Regions from separate parts of the Streptomyces sp. CA-181903 genome, predicted to be linked through region 2. Evidence: riboswitches for the same ligand, from Rfam matches in the RefSeq annotation. Region 2 holds a riboswitch; the other holds the start of a gene.

Region 1 (5,327 bases), 2.4 Mb from region 2:
TCCGGTAGTAGTCCGGCGGCGCCCAGGGGGTGTGGGAGAAGTGACCGATGCGCAGGTCGGGGCGGCGCTCGCGGAGCAGGCCGGGGACCAGCGTCAGGTGGTAGTCCTGCACGAGCACCACCGCGCCCTCGGCGGCCTCCTCGGCGAGCGCGTCCGCGAAGGCGGCGTTGTACGTCTCGTAGGCGGCCCACTGCTCGCGGAACCCGGCGTCGAAGACGGGCTCCAGCGGCGTCTGGTAGAGCAGGTGGTGGACGAACCACAGCACCGAGTTGGCGATGCCGTTGTACGCGGCGGCGAAGGTCTCGGCCGGGACGTCGAGCATCCGTACGCCGTACCCGCCGGTGTCGGCCGGGTCGAGCCGGCGGCCCGCGCGGCGGGCGGCGAGCCGGTCGCCCTCGCCGAGCGCGGCGCAGACCCACACCGCGCCGGAGTCCGTACCGATGGCGCTGAGCCCGGAGACCAGGCCACCGCCGCCCCGGCCGGAGGTCAGGGAGCCGTCCTCGGCGACCCGGTAGGAGACCGGGCCGCGGTTGGAGGCCACGACGATGGGGGCGTTCTGCACGTGCTCAGCGACCATGACGCGAGCCTTGCCACGCCGCCATCCGCTCAAACGTACGCCTCCCCCTCTTGCCCGTTCCCGCGTCTACGCCGCGCGGTGCCGCGCGTACTCGGGGATCCGCGTCATCGGCGGGCGTTCCTCGGTGTCCACCGGGTACGTCCGCGGAACGAAACCCTCCGGCGTGCGCTCGAACTGGGTCAGCTCCGGGCGCACCAGCGGTTCGCGGCCCAGCCGCGACTGGGCGGTGCGGTAGATGGCGGCGGCCATCCGGCCCAGCGCCCGTCCGTCCTGGTGGCGGTGCTTGCGCACCCCGACGTCGACCTGGGCCAGCGCGTCCAGGCCCACCGTGTGCAGCGCGTCGACGAGCAGGCCGAGCTCCACGCCGTAGCCGACGGGGAACGGCAGCCGCTCCAGCAGCGAGCGCCGGGCCGCGTACTCGCCGCCCAGCGGCTGCACGAAACCGGCCAGCCGCGGCCAGTGCAGATTGAGCAGCGGGCGGGCCACCAGCTCCGTCACCCGGCCGCCCTGGCCCGCCGCCTCGCCCAGCGGACGGTCGTACATCGCCTTGACGAAGGCGACGTCCGGGTCGGTCAGCAGCGGGCCGACGATCCCGGAGACGAAGGCGGACGAGAAGTCGCGCAGGTCGGCGTCGACGAAGCAGACGACGTCGCCGGAGGTCACCAGCAGGGACCGCCACAGCACCTCGCCCTTGCCGGGGACGGTGGGCAGCCCGGGGAGCACGTCGTCCCGGTGCACGACCCGGGCCCCGGCCGCCGCGGCGACCCGGGCCGTGCCGTCCGTCGAGCCGGAGTCGAGGACCACCAGCTCGTCGACGAGCGGCACCTCGTCCGTCATGAGGTCGCGGCGGATCGCCGCGGCGATGTCGCCGACCGTGGCCTCCTCGTTCAGCGCGGGCAGGACGACGCTGACCGTGGTGCCCGACGCGCGCTTCGCGGCGAGCAGCCGGTCGAGCGGGCGGTCTGCCGCGGTCCAGGACCGCCGGGACAGCCAGCGCTCCACCTCTTCCAGCACGTGAACGACTCCTCGCTTGTGAACGGTGTGGTGATCTGTCTCGCGGTGCGAAACGGCCCTCTCGCCGCGCCGCACCTTCAGATACAGTCTTGAACAACGCGGAGCACGCTCGTATGTCGGGGGTGCCGCGTGCACAAACGCCTGGGCCGCGCCCAGTGCCATACCGCTCATCCAGAGGGGCAGAGGGACACGGCCCGTTGAAGCCCCGGCAACCCTCCAGCCGGTCTCCTAGTGAGGCTCCCGGCGGGGAAGGTGCCAATTCCGTCTCGTGGCGAGGTTCGCCACGGGGAAGATGAGGAGAAAGGGCCTCGCCTCCATGGCTGTGCAAGCCGTCGAAAGCGTCACTTCCGCCACCGCTTCCTTTGGTCCCGCCGTCGCGCTGTCCTGCCGCGAGTGCGGCGAGCGCGTCCCCCTCGGGCCGGTCTTCGCCTGCGCCTCCTGCTTCGGCCCGCTGGAGGTCGCCTACGAGCTGCCGCTCGGCGACCCGGAGGGCCTGCGGCGGCGCATCGAGTCCGGACCCGCGAACATCTGGCGGTACGCGCCGCTGCTGCCCGTCCCCGCCGACGTCGCCTCCCGGCCCAACCTCCGGCCCGGCTTCACCCAGCTCGTCCGCGCCGACAACCTGGCGCGTGAGCTGGGCGTGACGGGTGAGCTGCACGTCAAGGACGACTCCGGCAACCCCACCCACTCCTTCAAGGACCGCGTCGTCGCGGTCGCGGTGGAGGCGGCGCGCGCCTTCGGCTTCACCACGCTGTCCTGCTCGTCGACCGGCAACCTGGCCGGCGCGGTGGGCGCGGCGGCCGCCCGCGCCGGACTCCGGTCCTGCGTCTTCATCCCGCACGACCTGGAGGCCGGCAAGGTCGTCATGGCCGCCGTCTACGGCGGTGACCTCGTCGGCATCGAGGGCACGTACGACGACGTCAACCGCTTCTGCTCCGAGCTCATCGGCGACCCGCTGGGCGAGGGCTGGGGGTTCGTCAACGTCAACCTCCGCCCGTACTACGGCGAGGGCTCCAAGACGCTCGCCTACGAGATCTGCGAACAGCTGGGGTGGCGGCTGCCCGACCAGCTCGTCATTCCCATCGCCTCCGGCTCCCAGCTCACGAAGATCGACAAGGGGCTGCGGGAACTGATCACCCTCGGGCTGGTGGAAGACCGCCCCTACCGCATCTTCGGCGCCCAGGCCGAGGGCTGCTCCCCGGTCTCCCGCGCCTTCAAGGACGGCCAGGACGTGGTCCGCCCGGTCAAGCCCGACACGATCGCGAAGTCCCTGGCCATCGGCAACCCGGCCGACGGGCCGTACGTGCTCGACATCGCCCGGTGTACGGGCGGCGCGGTCGAGGACGTCACGGACCCGGAGATCGTGGACGCGATCCGGCTGCTCGCCCGCACGGAGGGGATCTTCGCCGAGACGGCGGGCGGCGTGACGGTGGGCGTCACGCGAAAGCTGCTGAAGGCGGGGGTGCTGGATCCCTCGCTGACGACCGTGGTGCTGAACACGGGGGACGGGCTGAAGACGCTGGACGCGGTGGCGGCGGGGCCTTCGGTGACGATCAGGCCGAGCCTGGGGGCTTTCCGGGAGGCGGGGCTGGGGTAGAGGGGGGCACCCCACACTCACACGCGCCACACCACTCACAAGAAAGGCCACCCCATGAGCGTCACCGTCCGCATCCCCACCATCCTCCGCACCTACACCGGCGACCGAGCCGAGGTCCCCGCCCAGGGAGCCACCCTCTCCGAGGTGATCGCCGACCTGGAGAAGAACCACCCGGGCATCGCCGCCCGGCTCCTCGACGACGCCGGCAAACTGCGCCGCTTCGTCAACGTGTACGTCAACGACGACGACGTCCGCTTCGAGGGTGGCCTCGCCGCGGCGACCCCGGACGGCGCGGGCGTGTCGATCATCCCGGCGGTGGCGGGCGGCTGAGCGCCTGCGGCGCCGAGCGTCTGAGCCCCGTGGCGCCGGGCGTTCGACGGCAACGAGCGCCGCGCCGGACGATGAACGCCGCATCCGGCAACGAGCGCCACACCGGCAACCAGAGCCTCACCCGGCAACAACAGCCGCACCCGAACCACGAATTGCCCCGGCCGCTAAGCGGACGGGGCAATTCCGTCTGTTGAACCGCGATACAGTTGGGACGTTCCCCCTCCGGTGTCAGAGCCGAACGCATATGAGAACCCGTCAAGTTGCGCAGGAATTACGCGCGCGAATTGTCGGGTTGGCTGGCGTATGTCCGGCCCGACTTGCCCTGGAACATCCCCTGTTGGGCGTAAATCGCCGCTCGGCGATGCCGGTATTTCTCGTCCGTCTGACCTGTTGCAGACGGCATCCGTGCAGATACATTCAGCCGCGGTCGACGCGTTCCGGCGCACACCCCTCGGTGTCACAAGGGGTGAGGTCTGACCCGGGTCCGCGAAGTGCGGTCCTGCGCAAGGGCCAGTAATAGGGGAGTTAGGCATGGCTCAGGGCACCGTCAAGTGGTTCAACGCGGAGAAGGGGTACGGCTTCATCGCGGTCGACGGTGGTGCGGATGTTTTCGTCCACTACAGCGCGATTCAGATGGACGGCTACCGCACCCTGGAAGAGGGGCAGCGAGTCGAGTTCGAGATCTCGCAGGGCCAGAAGGGACCTCAGGCCGACATGGTGAAGGTGACCGCCTGACCGCGGCGCATCGACCACCGATCGCTCAGTCTGCCGAAGGGGTCCGCACCGGCAGGTGCGGACCCCTTCGCCATGCCCTCCGCGGCCCTTCCCGCCCGCCTGTCCTGCCCGTTCACCTGCTCTGCCCGTCCCGTCCGCCCTGCTCGTCCGTCTGTTCGGCCGTCCGTCCGGCCGGCCGGCGATGCGGGGGAGTGCGCCGGCCTCCCGGTGGGAAGGGTCTCCGGGGCGCCTCCGGGATGTCCCGGAGGCGGCTGCGGGTTCCGTTCGAAACGAGCCCCGAAAGCCCTCCGGGACGGCGTCCGGGATGACCCCGGTCTTCGGAGGGACGCTTGCACTCGGAGGTGCCGAGTGCTAATCATTGGCTTAGCACTCTCCGAGTGAGAGTGACAGACTTGGACCGTCGGTGAGGTCCACGAGCCCGGCGGGGCAAGGAACCGCCGAGCGTGTGGGCCGTCCGTCGCGGGCGCCTGCGCGGTCCGGAGCAATCCACCCCCAGTCCGGGAGGACCACTTCACATGGCCAAGATCATCGCGTTCGACGAGGAGGCGCGGCGCGGCCTTGAGCGCGGTATGAACCAGCTCGCCGACGCCGTCAAGGTCACCCTCGGCCCCAAGGGCCGCAACGTCGTCCTTGAGAAGAAGTGGGGCGCCCCCACGATCACCAACGATGGTGTCTCCATCGCCAAGGAGATCGAGCTGGAGGACCCGTACGAGAAGATCGGCGCCGAGCTGGTCAAGGAGGTCGCGAAGAAGACGGACGACGTCGCCGGTGACGGCACGACGACCGCGACCGTCCTCGCCCAGGCGCTGGTCCGCGAGGGTCTGCGCAACGTGGCCGCCGGTGCCAACCCCATGGCCCTGAAGCGCGGTATCGAGAAGGCCGTCGAGGCCGTCTCCGCCGCCCTCCTGGAGCAGGCGAAGGACGTGGAGACCAAGGAGCAGATCGCTTCCACCGCCTCCATCTCCGCCGCCGACACGCAGATCGGCGAGCTCATCGCCGAGGCGATGGACAAGGTCGGCAAGGAAGGCGTCATCACCGTCGAGGAGTCCCAGACCTTCGGTCTGGAGCTGGAGC
Region 2 (5,327 bases):
GTGCGGGGTTGACCCCTGCGGGGGGCTGTGCCCCGGTCCCTCCCCTTCGCCGTTTCCTGGGGGGCAGCCCCCAGCCCCCTCAAACCGCGCTCCGCGCGGTTGTCCTCAAACGCCGGACGGGCTGGGTGGTGCGCCCGGGGCTCAGGTCCGCGCCAGCCGCCGCAGCAGCAGCGCCGAAGCCACCGGCCGCGCCCCCACCTTGGCGACCCCGTCGGCGACCTCCCGGTCCGTGGAGACGACCACCACGGGCCGCCCGGGCGGCTCGGCCCGGACGAGCTGGCGGATCAGCTCGTCGGCCGTCACCCCGGGCTTGCTGAAGAGCACCCGCACCCCGCGCGGCGGCGCGAGCAGCACCGGAGCGGCCAGTTCGGCCCCGTCGAAGACGCACGTCATCTCGGCACCGGTCTGCGCGGCGAGCATGGAGAGGCCGCCCAGCAGCCGCAGCCGCTGCTTGTCCAACGGCATCGTGGGATAACCGGTCTTGGTGACGTTGTAGCCGTCGACCACCAGGTGCGCCTGCGGCAGGGCGAGCAGTTGGTCCAGCAGGGCGGGGTCGGTCTCGGACAGGGCGCGCGCGGCGATGTCCTTGGGGGTCATCCGGCCGGGCTCCACCGCGTCCACGAGGTCGGCGGGGTGGACGGAGGTGGGGGCAGGGCCAGTTCGCGGCGCAGCCCCTGGGCGGCGTCCAGGACGGTGTCGAGCAGCAGCCGCAGCCGCATGTCCTCGACGCTGCGGCCCTCGCGGACCGCCCGGCGGCTCGCCTCCAGGGCGGACTCGGCCTCCGCGAGCCGGGCCTTGACGCGCCGGGTCTCGCCCAGGGCGGCGGCCAGTTCGGCGGCGGCCTCGGTGCGCAGCGTCTCCAGTTCGGCGTGGGCCTTGCGGAGCGCCGCCTCGCCGCGGCGTACGTCGTTGACGGCGCTGCGCAGCTTGCGGTGCAGGCCCTCGCCCTCCTTGCGGACGGTCTCCAGCTCGGCGCGGGCCCGGTCGGCCTCGGTGCGGGCCTCGTCGCGTACCCGGGCGAGTTCCTCGCGGAGCTGCCGCAGTTCGCGCTGGGCCTCCTCGCCGGCCCGTTCGGCGCTGGCCCGCTGGGCCTCCTCGCCGGCGGCGGTGACGAGTTTCACCCAGCCGGGCGGGCGCAGGACGAAGGCCATGGCCGCGACGTCCTCGGGGTCCGCGGCGGCGGGCAGCGACCCGGCCTCCAGGGCCCGGGCCAGCTCGGAGCCGGTCTCCCGCAGCCGGGCGGAGATCCGCTGCCGGAACGCGGTGTCGGTCTCGACGGCCGCGGCCATCGCGTTGCCCGCGAACTTGGCCCGGCGGGCGGGGGTGAAGCGGGCGTACTGGCGTAGCTGCGCGGGGAGTTCGGAGACCGTCAGCCCGCCGAACGCGTCGGCGACGAGCCCGATGACCCGGCGCCGGATCCCCTCGGGCAACGGGCGGTCGAGGACCTCGCCGACGCCGCCGGCGCGGCCGTCGTCGTCACCGGCCGTCTCCTCGCCGTCCGTGTGCTCCACCACGCGTGTCCGCTCCGTTCCTCAACTCGTCCCCGGACGGTCCACCGGCCCGGTCTCCGGCCCCGCTTCCCGTACCGCCCCGGCCGGGCGGCCCACGCGGGGGCGTGGGAGGTGCCCGCACGGGGTACGGCGCCACCGGACGGTGGCGGTCGGCCGGGGAACGTCCATGGTGCCGTCCGTCCTGTTCATGGCGTGCGGGATGCGGAGCGTTCGTCGTAACCCTACGGCCTGCCCACCCCGTGGCGGGTTGGGACCGGCACGAGCCGGAGCGACCGGCGAGGCTCTCCGTACCGCTTGCCCCGGTACGCCATGATCTGCCCATGATCGTAAAGGCAGTGCGGCGGGACCGGCCCCGCGCCCCCTGGGTCACCCGTACCGTTCTGGCCACCTGCTGCGCGGTCTTCCTGATCGGTCCGGCGTCCGGCCTCGATCCCTCGTACGGCACCGGCGCCGACCTGATCGCCGCCCAGACGGCCTACTTCGAACGGTGGGGAGTGGTGCCGGACGAGCTCTGGCACGAGCTGCCGGCGTCCCTCGCCACCCCGTTCACCGCCCTCTTCGTGCACGGCAACTGGCTGCATCTGCTCGGCAACATGCTCTTCCTCCACGTCTTCGGGGCGATGACGGAGGAGCGCATGGGCCGCCTCTCGTTCGCCCTGTGCTACGTCGTCACCGGCTTCCTCGCCCTGCTCGGCTACGCGGCCGTGCACGCCGGATCCGCCCAGTCGCTCGTCGGCGCCTCCGGGGCCATCTCCGGGATCCTCGGAGCCTTCCTGCATCTCTTCCCACGGGCCCGGGTGACCAGCCTCTTCCCGTTCCTCTTCTTCCTCCCGCTGCGCTTCCCCGCCTGGGCCGTCCTCCTCTTCTGGTTCGCCCTCCAATGGCCCGGCGTCGGCGCCCCCGACGACCGCCCCGGAGTCGCCTACCTCGCCCACGTCATGGGCTTCGCCCTCGGCTTCGGCTTCGCATGGGTGTGCCGGGAACGGCCGGTTAGAGTGAAATCCCCCGTGAACGACGCGGCCGGGCCCGCCGAAGGAGACAAACCGACGTGATCACCTCGATCGTGCTGATCAAGACCGACGTGGACCGGATCCCCGAGATCGCCGAGCAGATCGCGGCGCTGGAAGGGGTGAGCGAGGTGTTCTCCGTGACCGGGGCCTACGACCTCATCGCGATGGTGCGGGTGGCTCGGCACGATGATCTCGCGGAGGTCATTCCGGGGCGGATCAGCAAGGTGCCCGGGGTGGCGTCGACCGAGACGCACATCGCGTTCCGCACGTACTCGCAGCATGATCTGGAGGCGGCGTTCGCGATCGGGCTCGACAGCTAGGCGCTGCGCGGGGCGCCTGCGGCGGGCTGGTGCCCCGGACCCGCCCTTTCGCCGATTCCCGGGGAGCACCCCGGACCCCCTGAAACCGCGCTCCGCGCGGTTGTCCTCAAACGCCGGACGGGCTGAAATCAGCCCGTCCGGCGTTTGAGGACAAGGGGGTCTGGGGGCTTGCCCCCAGGAATCGGCGAAGGGGCGGGACCGGGGCACAGCCCGCCGCAGGCGCCTACCGCCCCGCCAACTCCCCCACCGCCCCCACAAACCGCTCGATGTGCTCGTCAGGCGTCCCGACGCCGAAGCTCACACGCACGGCCGAGCCCCCCGCAGGGAGCAGCGCCCGCACAAGGGGATGCGCGCAGAAAAGACCATCCCGCACCCCGATCCCGTACTCCCCGGACAGAGCCGCGGCGAACGCGGAACTCTCCCACCCGTCGACGACGAACGACACCACCCCCACCCGCGGCGCGTCATCCCCGAACAGGGACAGGACCCGAACCCCCGGTACCGCCGCGAGCCCCGCGCGCAACCGTGCGAGCAGCGCCTCCTCCCGCGCGGCGAGCCGCTCGAAGCCCGCCTCGGTCAGCGCCCGGCAAGCAGAGGCGACGGCATGCGCGCCGATGACGTTCGGGGACCCGGCCTCGTGCCGCGCGACCCCCTCGTCCCACTCCACGACCGGCTGCACCCCGTCGCCCTCCCGCCGCACACTGCGCGTGGCACCACCCCCCGCGAGGTACGGCTCGGCCGCCCGCAGCCAGTCCGCCCGCCCGGCCAACACCCCCGCGCCGAAAGGCGCGTACAGCTTGTGGCCGGAGAAGGCGACCCAGTCGACGTCCAGTTCGCCGATGTCCACCGCGCGGTGCGGCGCGAGCTGTGCCGCGTCGAGGACGACACGAGCGCCGTGCGCGTGCGCGGCGGCGGCGAGTTCGCGGACGGGCCACACCTCGCCGGTCACGTTGGACGCGCCCGTCACGCACACCAGCGCGGGACCGTACGGCTCCCGCGCCGCCAGCGCCCGTTCCAGCGTCTCGACGGCCTGCTCGGGGCTGCGCGGCGCGTCCAGCCAGGTGACGGGCGTCTCGCCGGTGCCGGCGCGGCGGGTCCAGGGCAGCAGGGCGGCGTGGTGCTCGGTCTCGAAGACGAACACCCGGGTGCCGGCGGGCAGGGCCGCGGCCAGGAGGTTGAGCGAGTCGGTGGTCGAGCGGGTGAAGACCACCTGGTCGTCCGCCCGGCAGCCGAGGAACGCGGCGACGGTCGCCCGGCTGTTCTCGAACAGCTCGGTGGAGAGCCGCGAGAGGTAACCGGCCCCCCGGTGCACGCTGCCGTAGTACGGCGCGTAGGCGGCGACGTCGTCCCACACCCGCTGGAGGGCGGGCGCGCTCGCCGCGTAGTCGAGGGCGGCGTAGGGGACTTCGCCGCCGCCGGCGACGGGAACGCGGACGTCCCGGCCGAGGACGGGCAGCGGCAGGGCCGGCGCGGGACCGGTGACGACGGCAGGAGCAGGGGCGGAAACGGTGGAGGACATGACGAACTCCCGTGGAAGGCAGGCCAGATCACTGCGCGGCGGCACGGCGGCGCAGGAGAAGGGGAACGTGCGGGCGCGGAGAAGGGGCTCTCGGCCCTAGCGCATTCGCTGGATCACGGAAGGAACTCCCTCGACGACCAGGATCCCTGGCGAGGGATCCGCGCTTGCCGCAGACCTCGCTGCCTGCGGCCCGGTCATCACCCGGGGCACCCCGCCACGGACGGAGGGTTGCCGGACAGCGGGCCGGGGCCTGTGTCGCTGTCACTCGTGACCTGGCGGCGAGTATGGCATAGCGGATCAGGGCGGCGAAAGCGGGGTCCGTGATACGGACGGCTTATGTCCGGGGGTGGTGCCCCGGTCCCGCCCTTTCACCGTTTCCTGCGGGAGCCGGCCCCCGCACCCCCGAAACCGCGCTCCGCGCGGTTGTCCTCAAACTCCCCCAAAGGGGGCACCCCCAACGCGCTGAAATCAGCCCGTCCGGCGTTTGAGGACGAGCGGCGAAGCCGCGACAAGCGGGGTCTGGGGCGCAGCCCCAGGAAACGGAGAAAGGGCGGGACCGGGGCACCCTCACCCCCCGTTACTGACCCGAACCCACCGCTCCAAAGCGGCCCCCGCCGCCCCGCTGTCGATCGACTCCGCCGCCCGCGCGATCCCCCCGGCGATCCGCACCGCAAGCGGCTCGTCGGACGGCTCCAGCGCCACCAGCGCCGCCGCCGAGTTCAGCAGCACCGCATCCCGCACGGGCCCCCTCTCCCCCGCCAGCACCCGCCGCGCCACATCCGCGTTGTACGACGCGTCCGCGCCGCGCAGCGCCTCCACGGGCACCAGCTCGATCCCCACGTCCCGCGGATCGAAGTGCTCCTCCCGCACCACACCGTCCCGCACGACCCACACCCGCGACGTGGCCGTGGTCGTCAGCTCGTCCAGCCCGTCGTCGCCCCGGAACACCAGCGCGGACGAGCCCCGT

Evidence for each region. Region 2 has a riboswitch for S-adenosylmethionine ahead of ACQEVS_RS08760 (aminotransferase class V-fold PLP-dependent enzyme). Riboswitches for the same ligand answer to the same signal wherever they lie in the genome.
Region 1: it holds a riboswitch for S-adenosylmethionine, as region 2 does, so the genes downstream of both, thrC (threonine synthase) here and ACQEVS_RS08760 (aminotransferase class V-fold PLP-dependent enzyme) in region 2, are expected to answer to the same signal.

Annotation. Positions count from the first base shown of each region.
Region 1 is NZ_JBNJLY010000001.1:4,389,049-4,394,375, forward strand. It holds gene ACQEVS_RS19720 (alpha,alpha-trehalose-phosphate synthase (UDP-forming)) at 1-577, opposite strand, end outside; gene ACQEVS_RS19725 (glucosyl-3-phosphoglycerate synthase) at 644-1,591, opposite strand; SAM riboswitch class I at 1,756-1,890, shown strand; gene thrC (threonine synthase) at 1,908-3,188, shown strand; gene ACQEVS_RS19735 (MoaD/ThiS family protein) at 3,243-3,518, shown strand; gene ACQEVS_RS19740 (cold-shock protein) at 4,050-4,253, shown strand; gene groL (chaperonin GroEL) at 4,769-5,327, shown strand, end outside.
Region 2 is NZ_JBNJLY010000001.1:2,005,551-2,010,877, forward strand. It holds partial or broken gene ACQEVS_RS08745 (NYN domain-containing protein) at 142-1,430, opposite strand; gene ACQEVS_RS08750 (rhomboid family intramembrane serine protease) at 1,832-2,563, shown strand; gene ACQEVS_RS08755 (Lrp/AsnC family transcriptional regulator) at 2,560-2,841, shown strand; gene ACQEVS_RS08760 (aminotransferase class V-fold PLP-dependent enzyme) at 3,065-4,360, opposite strand; SAM riboswitch class IV at 4,516-4,633, opposite strand; gene trpD (anthranilate phosphoribosyltransferase) at 4,928-5,327, opposite strand, start outside.